DNA from 2 places in the Streptomyces roseifaciens genome. Region 2 is predicted to be linked to the other one. Evidence: predicted binding sites of a transcription regulator. Region 2 holds the regulator's gene; the other holds the start of a gene.

Region 1 (9,884 bases), 1.7 Mb from region 2:
GGGGCGGCGGCGGGCTTCGTCCTCGGCGGGCTGTTCCTGCCGCTGGTGATGCTGGGCCTGCACCAGGCCCTCATCCCCATCCACACGACCCTGATCCAGCAGCAGGGCCACACGGTGCTGCTGCCGATCCTCGCGATGGCGGGCGCCGGCCAGGTGGGCGCGGCCCTCGCCCTCTACGTCCGCCTGTCGCACAACACCTCGGTGCGCCGGACGATCCGGTTCGCAATGCCGGCCGGGCTCCTGGGCATCGGCGAGCCTTTGATCTACGGCGTCTCCCTGCCGCTGGGCCGCCCGTTCGTCACCGCCTGCATCGGCGGCGCGTTCGGAGGAGCGTTCGTGGGACTGCTGGGGCAGCTGGGCGACACGGTCGGCTCGACGGCCATCGGCCCGTCGGGCTGGGCCCTGTTCCCGCTGCTGCAGGGCGGCCACGGCCCGGTCCGGGCGGTGGCGGTCTACGGGGCGGGCCTGCTGGTGGGCTACGCGGCGGGGTTCGTGGCGACGTACGCGTTCGGCCTGAGCCGCGAGTCGCTGCGCGAGCTGAACGCCGGTGGGGAAAGAAGCCCGTCCGGCGACTGAGGGCAAAGGCGGTACGCCCGAGGGCGGCACCCCCTTCGCAGGGAGTGCCGCCCTCGGCGTACAGCGTTCAGGACAAGTGATCCGTCAGGATCAGAAGTCCATGTCACCGCCCGGCATGCCGCCCGGAGCGGCCGCGGCGGCCTTCTCCGGCTTGTCGGCGATGACGGCCTCGGTGGTGAGGAAGAGCGCAGCGATGGACGCGGCGTTCTGCAGGGCGGAGCGGGTGACCTTGGCCGGGTCGATGATGCCCTCGGCGACCAGGTCGACGTACTCGCCCGTGGCGGCGTTGAGACCGTGGCCCGGGGTCAGGTTGCGCACCTTCTCCACGACGACGCCGCCCTCGAGACCGGCGTTGACCGCGATCTGCTTGAGCGGGGCCTCCAGGGCCAGCTTGACGGCGGCGGCACCGGTGGCCTCGTCGCCCTCGAGCTCCAGCTTCTCGAACACCTGGGAGGCCTGCAGCAGGGCCACGCCACCACCGGCGACGATGCCCTCCTCGACGGCCGCCTTCGCGTTGCGAACGGCGTCCTCGATGCGGTGCTTGCGCTCCTTGAGCTCGACCTCGGTCGCGGCACCGGCCTTGATGACGGCCACGCCGCCGGCCAGCTTCGCGAGGCGCTCCTGGAGCTTCTCGCGGTCGTAGTCCGAGTCGCTGTTCTCGATCTCGGCGCGGATCTGGTTGACGCGGCCCTGGACCTGGTCGCTGTCACCGGCACCGTCGACGATGGTCGTCTCGTCCTTGGTGATGACGACCTTGCGGGCGCGGCCGAGCAGGTCGAGACCGGCGTTCTCCAGCTTGAGGCCGACCTCCTCGGAGATGACGGTGCCACCGGTGAGGATGGCGATGTCACCGAGCATGGCCTTGCGGCGGTCGCCGAAGCCCGGGGCCTTGACGGCGACGGACTTGAAGGTGCCGCGGATCTTGTTCACGACGAGCGTGGACAGGGCCTCGCCCTCGACGTCCTCGGCGATGATCAGCAGCGGCTTGCCGGACTGCATGACCTTCTCCAGGAGCGGCAGCAGGTCCTTGACCGAGCCGATCTTGGAGTTGACGATCAGGATGTACGGGTCGTCGAGGGACGCCTCCATACGCTCCATGTCGGTGGCGAAGTACGCCGAGATGTAGCCCTTGTCGAAGCGCATACCCTCGGTGAGCTCCAGCTCCAGACCGAAGGTCTGGGACTCCTCGACGGTGATGACGCCTTCCTTGCCGACCTTGTCCATGGCCTCGGCGATGAGCTCGCCGATCTGGGTGTCGGCGGCGGAGATGGAGGCGGTGGAGGCGATCTGCTCCTTGGTCTCCACGTCCTTGGCCTGCTCGAGCAGGGCACCGGAGACGGCCTCGACGGCCTTCTCGATACCGCGCTTCAGCGCCATCGGGTTGGCACCCGCGGCGACGTTGCGCAGGCCCTCGCGGACCAGGGCCTGGGCCAGGACGGTCGCGGTCGTCGTGCCGTCACCGGCGACGTCGTCCGTCTTCTTCGCGACCTCCTTGACCAGCTCGGCGCCGATCTTCTCGTACGGGTCCTCGAGCTCGATCTCCTTGGCGATGGAGACACCATCGTTGGTGATCGTGGGGGCGCCCCACTTCTTCTCGAGGACGACGTTGCGGCCCTTGGGGCCGAGGGTGACCTTGACGGCGTCGGCGAGCTGGTTCATCCCGCGCTCGAGACCGCGCCGTGCCTCCTCGTCGAACGCGATGATCTTGGCCATGTGAAGTGGTCCTCCCAGGACGGGGTGGAGACTGCTCCGGACCGCACTGGCGCCCGCGACGGACGGCCTGCGTACCCTGCGGTTCCTTGCCCCGCCTGGCCCACGGACCTCACCGACGGTCCAAATCTGTCACTCTCACTCGGAGAGTGCTAAGCCCAATGATTAGCACTCGACCAGGGAGAGTGCAAGCGCCTCGGGGGACGGTCACGCCCACGGGGCGCCGGGAGCAGGGGCCCCAGGCAGCCGTACCCACCCCACGCGCCCCGCACACGCGCGAGGGGCCCGCACCCCGTCGGGTGCGGGCCCCTCTGCAAACCGAGCGAGCCGGTGGTCGATGCGCCGCGATCAGACCTGCTGCAGCTTCACCATGTCCGCCTGCGGCCCCTTCTGGCCCTGCGAGATCTCGAACTCGACCCGCTGACCCTCCTCGAGGGTGCGGTAACCGTCCATCTGAATCGCGCTGTAGTGGACGAATACATCCGCACCACCGTCGACCGCGATGAAGCCGTAGCCCTTCTCCGCGTTGAACCACTTGACGGTGCCCTGAGCCATGCCTAACTCCCCTATTACTGGCCCTTGCGCAGGACCGCACTTCGCGGACCCGGGTCAGACCTCACCCCCTGGCAGCCCAGTGGGTGTGCGCCGGAACGCGTCGACCGCGGCTGAATGTATCTGCACGGATGCCGTCTGCAACAGGTCACTCGGACGAGAATTCCGGGCATGGCCGATCGAGGAAATCGACTGAACTCCGGGTATTTCAGGGCAAGTCGGGCCGGGTATAACGCAACCAACCCGGCATTTCGTGCACACACTTCGCGCACAACTTGACGGGTTCTCATATGCGTTCGGCACTGACGCCGGGCGGGGATCGCCCCAACTGTATCGCGCTCAACAGGCGGAATCGCCCCGTCCGCTTCACGGACGGGGCGATTCCGGGGACGTCGTGCGGCAATAACGGAGGAACCCTGTGAAACCTCAGCCGCCCGCGACGGCGGGGATGACGGAGACGGCGGAGCCGTCGGGGGTGGGCGTCTGCAGCCCCTGCTCGAAGCGGACGTCGTCGTCGTTGACGTAGACGTTGACGAACCGGCGCAGCTTGCCGGCGTCGTCGAGCACACGGGCGGCGATGCCGGCGTGGTTCTCCTCCAGGGACCGGAGCACATCGGCGAGGGTCGCACCTTCGGCGGAGACCTCGGCCTTCCCGCCGGTGTAGGTGCGCAGGATGGTGGGGATACGAACGGTGACGCTCATGGGAGGAGCTCCTTCGAGAACAAGTTGTGGGCAGGCCTTCCGCAGGGCTGGGGGCACCCCCGGACGAAGTTTGGGGGAGGGTGGGCACAACGGCCCGCAGGCGTCAGACGGCAGCAAGCCCCGCGTCGCGGAACGCCGCCAACGACGGCCGGATCGTCACGGTCGGCCCCGCCGCAACGGCGTCGAGCGTCTTGAGCCCGTCGCCCGTATTGAGCACGACGGTCGTGAGGGAGGGGTCGAGCAGCCCACTCTCGATCAGCTTCCGCGTCACCCCCACCGTCACCCCACCCGCCGTCTCGGCAAAGATCCCCTCCGTCCGGGCGAGCAGCCGGATCGCATCGACGATCTCCGGATCGCTCACGTCCTCGACCGCCCCACCCGTCCGCCGCGCAATGTCCAGCACGTACGGCCCGTCGGCCGGGTTGCCGATGGCGAGGGACTTCGCGATCGTGTCCGGCTTCACCGGCCGCACCACGTCGTGCCCGTCCTTGAAGGCGCGCGCGACCGGCGAGCAGCCCTCCGCCTGCGCTCCGAAGATCTTGTACGGGCGGTCCTCGACCAGCCCCAGCGCGACGAGCTCCTTGAGCCCCTTGTCGATCTTCGTGAGCTGTGAGCCCGAGGCGATCGGCACGACGATCTGGTCCGGCAGCCGCCAGCCCAGCTGCTCACAGATCTCGTAGGCGAGCGTCTTCGACCCTTCGCCGTAGTACGGCCGGAGGTTGACGTTGACGAAGCCCCAGCCCTCCCCCAGCGGGTCGCCGATCAGTTCGCTGCAGAAGCGGTTGACGTCGTCGTACGTGCCTTCGATGCCGACGAGGTCGCCGCCGTACACCGCGGCCATGACGACCTTCCCGGCCTCCAGGTCGTGCGGGATGAAGACGCACGACTTGAACCCGGCCCGGGCGGCCGCGGCCCCGACCGCACCCGCCAGGTTCCCGGTCGAGGAGCACGACAGCGTGGTGAAGCCGAAGGCGCGGGCGGCCTCGACCGCGATGGCCACGACCCGGTCCTTGAAGGAGTGCGTCGGGTTGCCGGAGTCGTCCTTGACGTACAGGCCGCCCGTCACGCCCAGCTCGCGGGCGAGGTTGTCGGCCTTGACGAGCTTGGTGAGGCCGGGGTTGAGGCTGGGCTTGTCCGCGACGTCGGCGGGGACGGGCAGCAGGGGGGCGTAGCGCCAGATGTTCGCGGGGCCGTCCTCGATCCGCTTGCGCAGGGCCTCCGAGCCGTCGGCGGGCAGTTCGTAGGCGACTTCGAGGGGACCGAAGCACAGGGCGCAGGCGAAGATGGGACCGAGGTCGAAGCGCTCTCCGCACTCGCGGCAGGAGAGTGCCGCGGCGGGTCCGAGGTCCACAGAAGTGGTAGAGGGTTCAACAGACTGCACAGCCATGGAGGCGAGGCCCTTTCTCCTCATCTTCCTCGCGGCGTACGTCGCCACGAGACGGAATTGGCACCTTCCCCGCCGGGAGCCTCGCCGCATATGCGATGAGACCGGCTGGAGGGTTGCCGGGGCTTCAACGGGCCGTGTCCCTCTGCCCCTCTGGATGAGCGGTATGGCGCTGGGCAGGGCCCAGGCGTTTGTGCACGCGGCGACCCCCGACATAGGACGGCGGTCCGCGTTGTTCAAGACTGTAACGGAAGGGACGGCCCGTTGAGAGGGGCGTCCGCACCGCGAGATGCGTCACAGAACGCGTCGCAGAACGTCCGTGAGACAGGGAGTCGTACACGTGCTGGAAGAGGTGGAGCGCTGGCTGGCCGAGCGGTCCTGGTCCGCTGCTGATCGTCCGCTCGACATGCTTCTGGCCGCCAAACGGGCCTCCGGCACCACGGTGAGCGTCGTCCTGCCGGCGCTGAACGAGGAGCCGACGGTCGGCACCATCGTGGCGACGATCCGCCGCGAGCTGATGTCGGACGCGGTGCCGCTGGTGGACGAGCTGGTGGTGATCGACTCGGGCTCCACGGACCGTACGGCGGAGGTCGCCGCGGCGGCCGGCGCGCGCGTGGTGCACCGGGACGAGGTGCTGCCGAGCCTGCCTGCGCTGCCGGGCAAGGGCGAGGTGCTGTGGCGCTCCCTGCTGGCGACGACCGGCGACATCGTCTGCTTCGTGGACGCCGACCTGCGCGAGTTCTCGGCGGACTTCGTGTCGGGGATCGTGGGCCCGCTGCTGACCGACCCGGGCGTGCACTTCGTCAAGGCGATGTACGACCGCCCGCTGGGCGAGGCCGTCGGCCAGGGCGGCCGGGTGACCGAGCTCGTGGCCCGTCCCCTGCTGAATCTGCACTGGCCGCAGCTGGCCGGTTTCGTGCAGCCGCTCGGCGGCGAGTACGCGGCCCGCCGCTCGCTCCTGGAGCAGCTGCCGTTCCCCGTCGGCTACGGCGTGGAGCTGGGCCTTCTGGTGGACGCGCTGCACACGGTCGGGCTGGGGGCGCTGGCCCAGGTGGACGTGGGCGTGCGCAAGCACCGCCACCAGGACGGGCGGGCGCTGGGCCGGATGGCCGCCGCCATCTACCGCACCGCGCAGCTCCGGCTGGCCCGGGGGCACCTGGTGCGACCTGCGCTGACGCAGTTCGAACGGACCTCGGAGGGCTTCGTTCCGCGGACGTACGCGGTGGACACGGAGGAGCGGCCGCCGATGGCCGGAATACCCGAGTACGCGCAGCGGCACGCCGCGTAAGCGTACGTTTGAGCGGTTCTTCCCGCGGCAAGGCTGGCCACATGGTCGCTGAGCACGTGCACACCGCATCGATCGCCGCCGCGCCGATCGTCGTCGCCTCCAACCGCGGCCCGGTCTCGTACCGGCGCAGCGAGGACGGCACCCTCGTGGCCGGGCGCGGCGGCGGCGGGCTGGTCTCCGGGCTCAGCTCGATACAGCGCGACGCCGAGGGCGGGGCCGCGGTGTGGGTGTGCGCGGCCCTGGGCGAGGGCGACCGCGAGGCGGCCCGCGCCGCCGGCCGAAGACTCCCCACGGACGACACCGGCGGCCACCACGTGCGGATGCTCGACATCCCGCCGGACACCTTCGCCGCCGCGTACAACGGCATCGCCAACTCCGTGCTGTGGTTCGTGCACCACATGCTCTACCAGACGCCCCTGGAGCCCTCCTTCGACCGGGAGTTCCGGACGCAGTGGGCGGCCTACGAGGAGTACAACGCGGCGTTCGCGGACGCCGTCGCCGAGGAGGCCGCGCAGGGCGCCGCGGTGCTCGTCCAGGACTACCACCTGGCGCTCGTGCCGGGCCTGCTCCGGGCGCGCCGCCCAGACCTGCGCATCGGCCACTTCTCGCACACCCCCTGGGCCCCGCCGGACTACTTCCGGATGCTGCCGGACGACGTGGCCGGGCAGCTGCTGCAGGGCGTGCTCGGCGGCGACCGGGCCGGCTTCCTGACCCGGCGCTGGGCCGAGGCGTTCGCCGCGTGCTGCGCGGACGTGCTGGGCGCGGAGGTCGTGCGGGACGGCGAGGGGCGCGCCGCCGAGGTGCGCTTCGAGGGGCGGACGACGCGGCTGGGCGTGCACGGCCTCGGCGCCGACGGGGACTTCCTGCGCGAGCGGGCGCACCGGGCGGACGTCGAGGAGCGCATGGCGGCACTCAGGGCGCAGATCGGCCCGGGCCGCAGGGCGATCGTGCGCGTGGACCGCACGGAGCTGTCCAAGAACATCGTGCGCGGGCTGTACGCGTACCGGCTGCTGCTGGAGGACCACCCGCAGTGGCGCGGCAAGGTCGTGCACGTCGCCTTCGCCTACCCCTCCCGCCAGGACCTCGCCGTCTACCGCGACTACACCGCCCAGGTGGAGCGGGTCGCGCGCGGGATCAACGCCGACTTCGGCACGGAGGGCTGGGAGCCGGTCGCCCTGCACGTCAAGGACGACTTCGCACGCTCGCTGGCCGCGTACCGGCTCGCGGACGTGGCCCTGGTCAACCCCATCCGGGACGGGATGAACCTCGTCGCCAAGGAGGTGCCGGTGGTCTCCGACCACGGCTGCGCGCTGGTGCTCTCGCGCGAGGCCGGGGCGGCGGCCGAGCTGGGCGACGAGGCGATCACCGTCAACCCGTACGACGTGGAGGCCACCGCCCGCGCGCTGCACCTGGCGCTGCTGATGGACCCCGGGGAGCGGGCGGAGCGCACCAAGCGGCTGGCCGCGGCGGCGACGGCGCTGCCGCCGGCCCGGTGGTTCACGGACCAGCTGCAGGCGCTGTGAGCCGGAGTGCGGGCCGCACACCTCCGGACCCCGTCTGAGCGGCCTGCGCTTCGGCGCCCCGGGCTGCCCGCATCCGGGCACGGGTAGCCATGGCGCATGTCAAATGTCCCACGTTGGGCCGTGCTTGCCACGGCGTGCGCCGCCGCCCTGACCGCGGTCGCCGGCTGCTCCTCGGACTCCGCCAAGAACGACGACGACAGCAAGCAGGCCAAGGGGGCGAAGGGCTCCTCCGCGGCGCCGTCCGACCCATCGGCGAACCCGTCGGCCAACCCGTCGTCCAACTCGTCGGCCAATCCGTCGGCCTCCTCCGCCGCCTCCGGCGGCGCGCCCTCGGGCACGCCGCGCACCGGTTCGCCGCCCGCCCGCTCGGCACCCGCAGGCTCGGCACCGGCCGGCTCGGCACCGGCCCGTTCGGCGCCGGCCGGTTCCCCGACCCCACCCCCGCCGAGCGGATCCATACCGGTCGGCCCCGGGCCGCAGCCGTCCTACGCCGTCCAGCAGCAGCCCGCCGCCGGCAGCTGCCACTACCGCTTCACCCCGGCCAAGGAGCCGCTCCCCGACCCCGCGTGCACCCCCGGCGCGACCAACCCGAAGGTCACCCGGGACACGCTCAAGACGACGATCTGCCGCAGCGGCTACACCGCCGGCATCCGGCCGCCCACGAACATCACCAGCCGCCAGAAGACCGCCAACGCCGCCGCGTACGGCTACAAGGGGCCGCTGGGCGACGCCGAGTACACCCACCTGATCGGCCTGCAGCTCGGGGGCGACCCCAACGACCCGCGCAACCTGTGGGTCGTGCCGCCCTCCCCCGGCCGCAAGGCGGTGAAGGGCGCCGGCAACCCCAAGGACGTGGTGGAGACCAGGCTCAAGGACGCCGTCTGCTCGGGCAAGGCCGACCTGGTCAAGGCCCAGCAGGCCGTCGCACGCGACTGGACGACGGCGCTCGACGTCCTCGGCGTCCCGGGCAAGCCCGCCAAGGGCGGGACGACGAGCCTCCCGGACGACGACGGCTGAGCGGACGACGGCCGGACGAGCGGGTCACTCCGCCGCGGGGCCGAGGCGGGCGGCGAGGGCCGTGAGCAGCTCCACGACTCCGCCCGGGCCGTCGACGACCAGGTCGGCGCGGTCCGCGAGCTCGGCGACCTCGGAGCTTCCGCTGCACACCAGCAGGCCCGGGAGGCCCTCGGAGCGCAGCTTCTCCACGGCCGCGAAGGCGGCCAGGTCGCCGAGGTCGTCACCGGCGTAGAGGACAGCGCCCGCGCCGCTCTCGCGCACGTACGAGGCGAGGGCGGCGCCCTTGTCGACGCCCGGCGGCCGCAGTTCCAGGACGAGCCTGCCGGGCTCGACGATCAGCCCGTGCCGCTCGGCGAGGGCGGACAGGGGCTCGCGCAGGGCGTCGAAGGCGGCTTGCGGGTGGGCGGTGCGCCGGGTGTGGACGGCGAGGGCCCGGCCCTTGTCCTCGATCCAGGCACCCCGGCCGAAGCCCGAGCCCGCCACGATCCCCGGCAGCTCCGCGCGGGCTGCCGCGACGCCGGGGGGCGGGGCGTCGGCGGTCACGGCGCCGGTCGCCGCGTCCCAGCGCTCGGCGCCGTACTGCCCGAGGACCACGAGGCGCTCCAGGCCCGCGGCCCCGGCGAAGCCGCCGTAGCGCACCGCGACCCCGGCCGGGCGACCGGTGATCACGGCGACCGAGCCGAGCCGGGGGGCGAGCCGCGCCAGCGCGGGCACGGCGCCCGGGTGCGCCCGGGCCTGCTCGGGGTCGGGGACGATCTCGGCGAGCGTCCCGTCGAAGTCGAGCGCGACGACCGCGCGTTGCGGACCGGCCAGCAGGGCGGCGAGCCCTTCGCAGCCGGCGGGGGTGACGGGGACGGGGAGGGAGGGGCTGCCCATGGGGCCGACCCTACTGGCTGGGCACCGCCGGCTACCGGCGTTCGCGGCGGGCGTCCCGGATGCGCCGCAGCCGGTTGACGGTGACCGGATCGTGGGCGAGGGCCCGCGGGTCGTCCAGGAGGGCGTTGAGCAGCTGGTAGTAGCGGGTCGGCGTCATGCCGAGCCGCTCCCGCACGGCGCGCTCCTTGGCGCCGGGCCCGGAGAAGGCCCGGCGTTCCAGGGCGAGCACGGCGAGGTCGAGCTCGGAGAGCCCGCG
Region 2 (9,884 bases):
TCGACCGTCGTAAGGGGGGGGCAGAACATGTTCTGCCCCCCCTTACGACGGTCGACAACAATCCAGGCCCCGAAAACCCCGAAGGCCCCGGGTCACCCTTGGGGAAAGGGTGACCCGGGGCCCGGGTTCGTTCATCGAGCCGTGAGGCTCATGCCGCGCCCGCGTGGCGAACGACCGTGCGCGGCGGGGTGCCGTACCGGAGCGGTAGAGAGGGTCCGCTGGGTCCGGTGCCGGCGAAGGACCGGGGCTCACGCCCCGGAAAGGCTTCAGCCCTTGAGGGCGGCAACCTGCTTGGCCAGCGCCGACTTCTTGTTGGCGGCGGCGTTCTTGTGCAGGACACCCTTGGTGGCGGCCTTGTCGAGCTTCTTGCCGGCCAGGGCAACGGCGGCGGTGGCCTTCTCGGCGTCACCGGCGACGATGGCCTCGCGGGCCGCACGGACAGCGGTCTTGACCGCGGACTTGACGGCCTTGTTACGCAGGCGCGCCTTCTCGTTGGTCTTGTTCCGCTTGATCTGGGACTTGATGTTCGCCACGAAAGAGCCTTTTCAGGTTCGTTGGATTTCGAGTACTGCGTGGTGTGGCCATCGTGTAGAGGGCACGACAGGCACAGTGGACCAGGCTACCAGTAGCCCCTCCGGCCGCCCAAACCGGACCGAGGCCGCCGGTCGTGGGACGATGGGGGAGTCGTATACCCGACTCCCGCCGAGACTGGCGTTCAAACGCCGAAGTCACCGAATGGATCCTGCGTGCCCGCGACCCCTACCAACGTGCCCGAGCCGAGCCGTACCGACCCGGCTCTGATCCGTAACTTCTGCATCATCGCGCACATCGACCATGGCAAGTCGACGCTCGCCGACCGGATGCTTCAGCTGACCGGCGTGGTCGACCAGCGGCAGATGCGCGCGCAGTACCTCGACCGGATGGACATCGAGCGCGAGCGCGGCATCACGATCAAGTCCCAGGCGGTCCGTCTGCCGTGGGCGCCCACCGAGGACAAGGGCAACACCCACATCCTCAACATGATCGACACCCCTGGTCACGTCGACTTCACCTACGAGGTCTCGCGCTCGCTCGCCGCGTGCGAGGGCTGCATCCTCCTGGTCGACGCCGCGCAGGGCATCGAGGCCCAGACCCTCGCCAACCTCTACCTGGCGATGGAGAACGACCTCACGATCATCCCGGTCCTCAACAAGATCGACCTGCCTGCCGCCCAGCCGGAGAAGTTCGCCGCCGAGCTCGCCAACCTCGTCGGCTGCGACCCCGAGGACGTCCTCAAGGTCTCCGCCAAGACCGGCGTCGGCGTGCCCGAGCTGCTCGACCGCGTCATCCGCGAGGTCCCGGCCCCGGTCGGCGTCAAGGACGCCCCGGCCCGCGCGATGATCTTCGACTCGGTCTACGACTCCTACCGCGGCGTGGTCACCTACGTCCGTGTCGTCGACGGCGAGCTCAAGAAGCGCGAGCGCATCAAGATGATGTCGACCGGCGCGACCCACGAGCTGCTGGAGATCGGCACCAACTCGCCCGAGATGCTCCCGGCCGACGGCCTGGGCGTCGGCGAGGTGGGCTACATCATCACCGGTGTGAAGGACGTCCGGCAGTCCAAGGTCGGTGACACGATCACCTCCCAGCAGAACGGCGCCACCGAGGCCCTGGGCGGCTACAAGGACCCGAAGCCCATGGTCTTCTCGGGCCTGTACCCGCTGGACGGCTCGGACTACCCGGAGCTGCGCGAGGCCCTCGACAAGCTCCAGCTCAACGACGCCGCGCTGGTCTACGAGCCGGAGACCTCGGCCGCCCTCGGCTTCGGCTTCCGCGTCGGCTTCCTCGGCCTGCTCCACCTCGACGTGGTCCGCGAGCGGCTCGAGCGCGAGTTCGGCCTGGACCTCATCGCCACCGCGCCCAACGTGGTCTACAACGTGCGGATGGAGGACGGCGCCGAGTACGTCGTCACCAACCCGAGCGAGTTCCCCGAGGGCAAGATCGCCGAGGTGCACGAGCCGGTCGTCAAGGCGACCGTCCTCGCGCCCACCGAGTTCGTCGGCGCGATCATGGAGCTCTGCCAGTCCCGCCGCGGCACGATGCTGGGCATGGACTACCTCTCCGAGGACCGGGTCGAGCTGCGCTACACCCTCCCCCTCGCGGAGATCGTCTTCGACTTCTTCGACCAGCTGAAGTCCAAGACCCGCGGCTACGCCTCCCTCGACTACGAGCCCACGGGCGAGCAGACCGCCGACCTGGTCAAGGTCGACATCCTGCTGCACGGCGACAAGGTCGACGCCTTCTCCGCGATCACGCACAAGGAGAAGGCCTACGCCTACGGCGTGCGGCTCGTCGCCAAGCTGCGCGAGCTCATCCCGAGGCAGAACTTCGAGGTGCCGATCCAGGCCGCGATCGGCTCCCGCGTCATCGCCCGTGAGACGGTCCGCGCCATCCGCAAGGACGTCCTCGCCAAGTGCTACGGCGGTGACATCTCCCGTAAGCGGAAGCTGCTGGAGAAGCAGAAGGAAGGCAAGAAGCGGATGAAGATGGTCGGCAGCGTGGAGGTCCCCCAGGAGGCCTTCATCGCGGTGCTGTCCAGCGACGAGTCCGGGGAGAAGGGCAAGAAGTAGCCCTGCCGGAGGCCCCGGCGAAGCGACCCGGCGGACACCCGCCGGCACCGCCTCGCAGCGCTCCGAAGCGCCCGTTCCCCTCGGGGGACGGGCGCTTTTGCGTCATTGGCCGCGCCGGGGGCGCGCCTGCTGGTCACAGCTTCGACAAGCCCATCCCAGGCCCTTACGCAGCGGGCCCGGGCGGCTTACGCTGATCACTGCTTGGAAGGTTACTCGTGAGTCACCAGCAACGATCGGGCCCCGGAGGACGCCGTGACCGAGACACAGGCTTTGATCGAGAACCGGCCGCCCTCCGTGGCGACGATCCTCCTCGAACGCGTCGAGGCGACACCCGACGCGGAGGCCTACCGCTATCCGGTCCCCGCCCCCTCCGGCCAGGGCGCCGAAACCTGGGCCTCGCTCTCCTGGGGTGAGGCGGCCGAGCGGATCTTCGCGATCGCCGCGGGCCTCGCCGACCTCGGCGTACGGGCCGAGGAGCGCGTAGCCCTCTCCAGCGCCACCCGAGTGGAGTGGATCCTCGCCGACCTCGGAGTGCTCTGCTCCGGCGCCGCCACGACCACGGTCTACCCCAGCACCAACGCCGAGGAGACGGCGTTCATCCTCTCCGACTCCGAGAGCCGGGTGCTCATCGCGGAGAACGCGGCGCAGCTCGCCAAGGCCCGCGAGCACCGCGCCGACCTGCCCGGACTCGCCCACGTCGTCGTCATCGACGAGAAGGACGCGGTCCCCGCCGACGGCGACCCCGACGGCTGGGTGCTCTCCCTCGCCGAGCTGGAGCGGCGCGGCGCCGCCCGCCTGGAGGCCGAGCCCGGCACCGTCCGCGACCGCATCGCCGCTCTGCGCTCCGAGCAGCTCGCGACGCTCATCTACACCTCCGGCACCACCGGCCGCCCCAAGGGCGTCCGCCTGCCCCACGACACCTGGTCGTACATGGCGCGCGCCATCCAGGCCACCGAGATGGTCCGCCCCGACGACGTGCAGTTCCTGTGGCTGCCGCTCGCCCACGTCTTCGGCAAGGTGCTGACCTGCAGCCAGATCAGCACCGGGCACGTCACCGCCATCGACGGGCGGCAGGACCGGATCGCCGAGAACCTCAAGGTCGTCCGGCCCACCTACATGGCTTCCGTCCCGCGCATCTTCGAGAAGGTCTACAACGGCGTCGCCGCCAAGGCCCGCGAGGGCGGCGGGGCCAAGTACAAGATCTTCCGCTGGGCCGCCGAGGTCGCCCGCGAGTACGCCCGGGTCTCGCAGGAGAACTTCCGCCGCACCGGCAGCAGGACCGTCCCCTTCGGCCTCGCCGCGCAGCACCGGATCGCGGACACCCTCGTCTACGCCAAGATCCGCGAGGCCTTCGGCGGCCGGCTGCGCGCCTGCATCTCCGGCGCCTCCGCGCTGCCCGTGGACATCGGCCTCTTCTTCTCCGGCGCCGGCATCCACATCCTGGAGGGCTACGGCCTCACCGAGACCAGCGCCGCCAGCTTCGTCAACCCCGGCGAGGCCTACCGCACCGGCACCGTCGGCAAGCCGCTGCCCGGCACCGAGGTCCGCATCGCCGACGACGGCGAGATCCTGCTGCGCGGCCCCGGCGTCATGGCCGGCTACCACGGCCTGCCCGAGAAGACCGCCGAGGTCCTGGAGAGCGACGGCTGGTTCCACACCGGCGACATCGGCGAGCTCTCGCCCGACGGCTACCTGCGCATCACCGACCGCAAGAAGGACCTGATCAAGACCTCGGGCGGCAAGTACGTCGCACCGACCGAGATCGAGGGCCGCTTCAAGGCCCTGTGCCCCTTCGTCTCCAACGCCGTCGTGCACGGAGCCGACCGCAACTACTGCACCGCCCTCCTCGCGCTGGACGAGCCCACCCTCATGACCTGGGCCGCCGAGCACGGCCTGGCGGGCAGGTCCTACGCCGAGGTCGTCGCGGACAGGCAGACCACCGAGCTCATCGAGGGCTACGTCGAGCGGGTCAACGAGGGCCTGCAGCGCTGGCAGACGATCAAGAAGTTCCGGCTGCTGCCGCGCGACCTCGACGTCGAGCACGGCGAGCTCACGCCGAGCCTGAAGCTGAAGCGGCCGGTCGTGGAGCGGCGCTACAAGGACCTGATCGAGGAGATGTACGAGGGGGCTCGCGAGAAGTGATCGCCGCGGGGTGATCGCTTCTCGGGAGGTGTCCCGAGGCGTCCCCCTCCGGGCGGTGACCCGGCCGGTCCCGACCGGGGCGGTCCCGGCCAGGCCGGTCCGCTCCGGCGATGCCGGACAATGGACTCATGCCTTCCGTACTGCCTGACGGCGAACCCATGCCCGAGGACGGGGCCCTGCCCCGTCACGCCCTTGTCGGCGCCGGGCAGCGGCCGCTCGGGTTCTACCTGCACGTGCCCTACTGCGCGACGCGCTGCGGGTACTGCGACTTCAACACGTACACCGCGAGCGAGCTGCGCGGCTCCGGCGGCGCGCTCGCCTCGCGGGACAACTACGCCGAGACGGTCGCCGAGGAGATCCGCCTCGCACGGAAGGTCCTGGGCGATGACCCGCGCCCCGTCGAGACCGTCTTCGTCGGCGGCGGCACGCCCACGCTGCTGCCCGCCGCCGACCTCGTGCGGATGCTCGCGGCGATCCGCGACGAGTTCGGCCTCGCGGACGGCGCGGAGGTCACCACCGAGGCCAACCCGGAGTCCGTCGACCCGCGCTACCTCGCGGAGCTGCGCGAGGGCGGCTTCAACCGGATCTCCTTCGGCATGCAGAGCGCCCGGCAGCACGTCCTGAAGATCCTCGACCGCACGCACACGCCCGGCCGCCCCGAGGCGTGCGTCGGCGAGGCGCGCGCGGCCGGCTTCGAGCACGTCAACCTCGACCTGATCTACGGCACCCCCGGGGAGTCGGACGACGACTGGCGCGCCTCCCTCGACGCGGCGATCGGCGCCGGCCCCGACCACGTCTCCGCGTACGCGCTGATCGTCGAGGAGGGAACCCAGCTGGCCCGCCGCATCCGCCGCGGCGAGGTCCCGATGACCGACGACGACGTCCACGCCGACCGCTACCTCATCGCCGAGGAGGCGCTCACCGCCGCGGGCTTCTCCTGGTACGAGGTCTCCAACTGGGCCACGACCGACGCCGGCCGCTGCCGCCACAACGAGCTCTACTGGCGCGGGGCGGACTGGTGGGGCGCGGGACCCGGCGCGCACTCCCACGTGGGGGGCGTGCGGTGGTGGAACGTCAAGCACCCGGGCGCGTATGCGCAGGCGCTGGCCGAGGGACGCTCCCCGGGAGCGGGCCGCGAGGTCCTGCCGGAGGAGGACCAGCGGGTCGAGCGGATCCTGCTGGAGCTGCGGCTGGTGGACGGCTGCCCGCTGTCGCTGCTGCGGCCCGCGGGCGCGGCGGCGGCCGCCCGTGCTCTGGCGGACGGCCTGCTGGACCCCGGCCCGTACGCGCAGGGCCGCGCGGTCCTGACCCTGAGGGGTCGGCTGCTGGCCGATGCGGTGGTGCGGGACCTGGTGGACTGAGGTCCCGGGGCTCTGCCCCGGACCCCGGTCCTCAATCGCCGGACGGCTGAAAATCTTTAGCCGTCCGGCAGCGGGCGGAGCCGCGGCTATGGAGCCGTCACGAAGTCGATCAGTTCCTCCACCCGTCCCAGCAACTCCGGCTCAAGATCCTTGTACGAGCGCACGCCCGAAAGGATCCTCTGCCACGCGGCGCCCGTGTTCTCCTGCCACCCCAGTGCCCGGCACACCCCCGTCTTCCAGTCCTGCCCCCGCGGCACCCGCGGCCACTCCCGGATGCCCACGGACGACGGCTTCACCGCCTCCCAGACGTCCACGTACGGGTGACCCACGACCAGCGCGTGATCGCCCGTCACCTCCGCCGCGATCCTCGACTCCTTCGAGCCGGGCACGAGGTGGTCCACCAGGACGCCCAGCCGGGCGTCCGGCCCGGGGGCGAAGGAGCGGACGATCGCCGGGAGGTCGTCGATTCCCTCCAGGTACTCGACGACCACGCCCTCGATGCGCAGGTCGTCGCCCCACACCCGCTCCACGAGCTCGGCGTCGTGGCGGCCCTCCACGTAGATGCGGCCCGCCCGGGCGACGCGTGCGCGCGCCCCGGGGACGGCGATCGAGCCGGAGGCCGTCCGCGCGGGCCCTTGGGGAGCGCGTGCCGCACCCGCGGGGCGTACGAGGGTGACGACGCGCCCCTCCAGGAGGAAGCCGCGAGGCTCCATCGGGAAGACCCGGTGCTTGCCGAAGCGGTCCTCAAGGGTGACCACCGGCCCCTGCGCCGTCTTCTCGCACCGGATCACCGCCCCGCAGAAACCGGTGGTGACCTCCTCGACCACGAGGTCGGCCTCGGCCGGCACCTCGGGCACGGGCGTGTTCCGCTTCCACGGAGGGGTCAGGTCCGGTCCGTACTGTCTGCTGCGCATGGCGATCATTCTTCCCGGGACACGCCGAAGCGTGCCGCCAAGGCGTCCCGCTGCGCCCGTACGAACGCCGCGTCCACCACCGCCCCGTGCCCCGGCACGTACAGCGCGTCCTCGCCGCCGAGCGCCAGCAGCCGGTCCAGGGCCGCGGGCCACCGGTGGGGGAGAGCGTCCGGTCCGGCCTGGGGCTCGCCGGACTCCTCCAGCAGGTCCCCGCAGAAGACGACCTCGGGCGCCCCGCCCGAGCCCGCGACGAAGACCGCCAGGTCGTGCGCGGTGTGGCCGGGCCCGAGGTTGGCGAGGAGCACCCGCGGCCCGTCGCCCAGGTCCAGCGTCAGCTCCCCGCTGACCGGGTGCCGGGGCGTGACCAGCCGCTCGGCGGCCTCCGCGGCGGCCCCGGGCGCGAGCCCGTACCGCTCCGCGTCCAGGCGCAGCTCCTCGCGCTCGCGCCGCATCAGCTCGGCGGCGCCCACGGCCCCGTACACCTCCGCGCCCGGGAAGGCCGCCGTGCCGAAGACGTGATCGAAGTGGGGGTGCGTCAGAGCGATATGCGTCACTTCCCGGCCGAACAGCTCGCGCACCTCGCGCCCGAGCTCAGCGCCCTCCGCGACCGTCGAGCCGGTGTCCACGAGCAGCACGCCCGTACTGCCCGCGACGGCCCCGACGGTGGCGTCCCACGTCGGCATTCGGCGGCGCGCGACGCCCGGCGCGAGCCGCTCCCACCGTGCTGCATGCCCCTGGCCTTGCTGACCGCTGTCCATACCAGGACGCTAGCGGGAGCGCGGTACGGTTGCCCGTCCGGCGTCCTGCCGCGGGCACGCGGCGGGGACGGCTCTTGCCCTGCCTGTGGTGCACGGCCGTACACTGGCTGGAGGGCTTTGGCACTCGTGACTGCTGAGTGCCAGGAACGGGCCCCGTAAGACGGTCTGGACTTGGAGGTGCGCGCGATGCTGAGCGAACGCAGGCTCGAGGTGTTGCGCGCCATCGTCCAGGACTATGTGGGCACAGAGGAGCCGGTCGGCTCCAAGGCCCTCACCGAGCGGCACCGGCTGGGTGTTTCCCCGGCCACGGTGCGCAACGACATGGCCGCGCTGGAGGAGGAGGGCTTCATCGCCCAGCCGCACACCAGCGCCGGCCGCATCCCGACCGACAAGGGCTACCGGCTCTTCGTCGACCGCCTGGCGGGCGTCAAGCCCCTGTCGACGCCGGAGCGGCGCGCCATCCAGAACTTCCTGGACGGCGCCGTCGACCTGGACGACGTCGTGGGGCGCACGGTCCGCCTGCTGGCGCAGCTGACCCGGCAGGTCGCGGTGGTGCAGTATCCGTCGCTGACCCGTTCGACGGTGCGCCACGTGGAGCTGCTCTCGCTGGCTCCGGCCCGCGTCATGCTCGTGCTGATCACGGACACCGGGCGGGTCGAGCAGCGCATGATCGACTGCCCGGCCCCGATCGGCGAGACCTCCCTGGCGGATCTGCGCGCGCGGCTCAACAGCCGTGTCGTGGGCCGCCGGTTCACGGACGTCCCGCAGCTGGTGGCGGATCTGGCCGAGTCCTTCGAGCAGGAGGACCGCGGAACCGTTTCTACGGTGCTGGCCACCCTGCTGGAGACGCTGGTCGAGGAGACCGAGGAGCGGCTGATGATCGGCGGCACCGCCAATCTCACCCGTTTCGGTCACGACTTCCCCCTCACCATCCGGCCCGTGCTGGAGGCGCTGGAGGAGCAGGTCGTGCTGCTGAAGCTGCTGGGCGAGGCCAAGGACTCCGGGATGACGGTGCGCATCGGCCATGAGAACGCTCACGAGGGACTGAACTCCACATCGGTCGTCGCCGTCGGCTACGGTTCGGGCGACGAGGCAGTCGCCAAACTCGGCGTGGTCGGACCGACCCGCATGGACTACCCCGGAACGATGGGAGCGGTACGCGCAGTGGCACGTTACGTCGGACAGATCCTGGCGGAGTCGTAAGTGGCCACGGATTACTACGCGGTCCTGGGCGTACGGCGCGACGCCTCGCAGGACGAGATCAAGAAGGCCTTCCGCCGCCTCGCCCGCGAGCTGCACCCGGACGTCAATCCGGACCCGAAGACGCAGGAGCGGTTCAAGGAGATCAACGCCGCCTACGAGGTGCTCTCGGACCCGCAGAAGAAGCAGGTCTACGACCTCGGCGGCGACCCGCTCTCCGCGTCCGGCGGCGGTGGCGGCGCCGGTGGCTTCGGCGCGGGCTTCGGCAATTTCTCCGACATCATGGACGCCTTCTTCGGACAGGCGTCGCAGCGCGGCCCGCGCTCGCGCACCCGGCGCGGCCAGGACGCCATGATCCGTCTCGAAGTGACCCTCGACGAGGCCGCCTTCGGGACGACCAAGGAGATCCAGGTCGACACCGCCGTCGTCTGCACCACCTGCAGCGGCGAGGGCGCGGCCCCGGGCACCTCCGCCCAGACGTGCGACATGTGCCGCGGCCGCGGCGAGGTCTCGCAGGTCACCCGCTCCTTCCTCGGCCAGGTCATGACCTCCCGGCCGTGCCCGCAGTGCCAGGGCTTCGGCACCGTCGTGCCGACCCCCTGCCCGGAGTGCGCCGGCGACGGCCGCGTCCGCTCGCGGCGCACCCTGACGGTCAAGATCCCGGCCGGTGTCGACAACGGCACCCGGATCCAGCTCGCGGGCGAGGGCGAGGTCGGCCCCGGCGGCGGCCCCGCCGGCGACCTGTACGTCGAGATCCACGAGAAGCCGCACACGGTCTTCCAGCGCCGCGGTGACGACCTGCACTGCACGGTCACCATCCCGATGACGGCCGCGGCCCTCGGCACGAAGGTGCCGCTGGAGACCCTGGACGGCGTCGAGGAGATCGACATCCGGCCCGGC

The links. Region 2 encodes HrcA, which represses chaperone genes, less so after heat shock. Its sites were predicted from a motif close to TTNGCACTCNGNNNNNCNGAGTGCNAA; they were not measured.
Region 1: groL (chaperonin GroEL) is a predicted target of HrcA. The motif match lies at 2,452-2,478, and genes of this name have one in related genera.

The regions. Positions count from the first base shown of each region.
Region 1 covers NZ_LNBE01000004.1:2,107,383-2,117,266, reverse strand. The annotation lists gene AS857_RS26770 (PTS transporter subunit EIIC) at 1-576, shown strand, start outside; gene groL (chaperonin GroEL) at 667-2,289, opposite strand; gene AS857_RS26760 (cold-shock protein) at 2,635-2,841, opposite strand; gene AS857_RS26755 (ubiquitin-like small modifier protein 1) at 3,265-3,540, opposite strand; gene thrC (threonine synthase) at 3,644-4,927, opposite strand; SAM riboswitch class I at 4,945-5,088, opposite strand; gene AS857_RS26740 (glucosyl-3-phosphoglycerate synthase) at 5,265-6,212, shown strand; gene AS857_RS26735 (alpha,alpha-trehalose-phosphate synthase (UDP-forming)) at 6,254-7,735, shown strand; gene AS857_RS41640 (hypothetical protein) at 7,832-8,752, shown strand; gene otsB (trehalose-phosphatase) at 8,777-9,628, opposite strand; gene AS857_RS26720 (DUF3263 domain-containing protein) at 9,660-9,857, opposite strand.
Region 2 covers NZ_LNBE01000004.1:418,331-428,214, forward strand. The annotation lists gene rpsT (30S ribosomal protein S20) at 267-533, opposite strand; gene lepA (translation elongation factor 4) at 747-2,609, shown strand; gene AS857_RS18945 (AMP-dependent synthetase/ligase) at 2,862-4,751, shown strand; gene hemW (radical SAM family heme chaperone HemW) at 4,880-6,112, shown strand; gene AS857_RS18955 (DUF3097 domain-containing protein) at 6,199-7,026, opposite strand; gene AS857_RS18960 (MBL fold metallo-hydrolase) at 7,032-7,784, opposite strand; gene hrcA (heat-inducible transcriptional repressor HrcA) at 7,971-8,987, shown strand; gene dnaJ (molecular chaperone DnaJ) at 8,988-9,884, shown strand, end outside.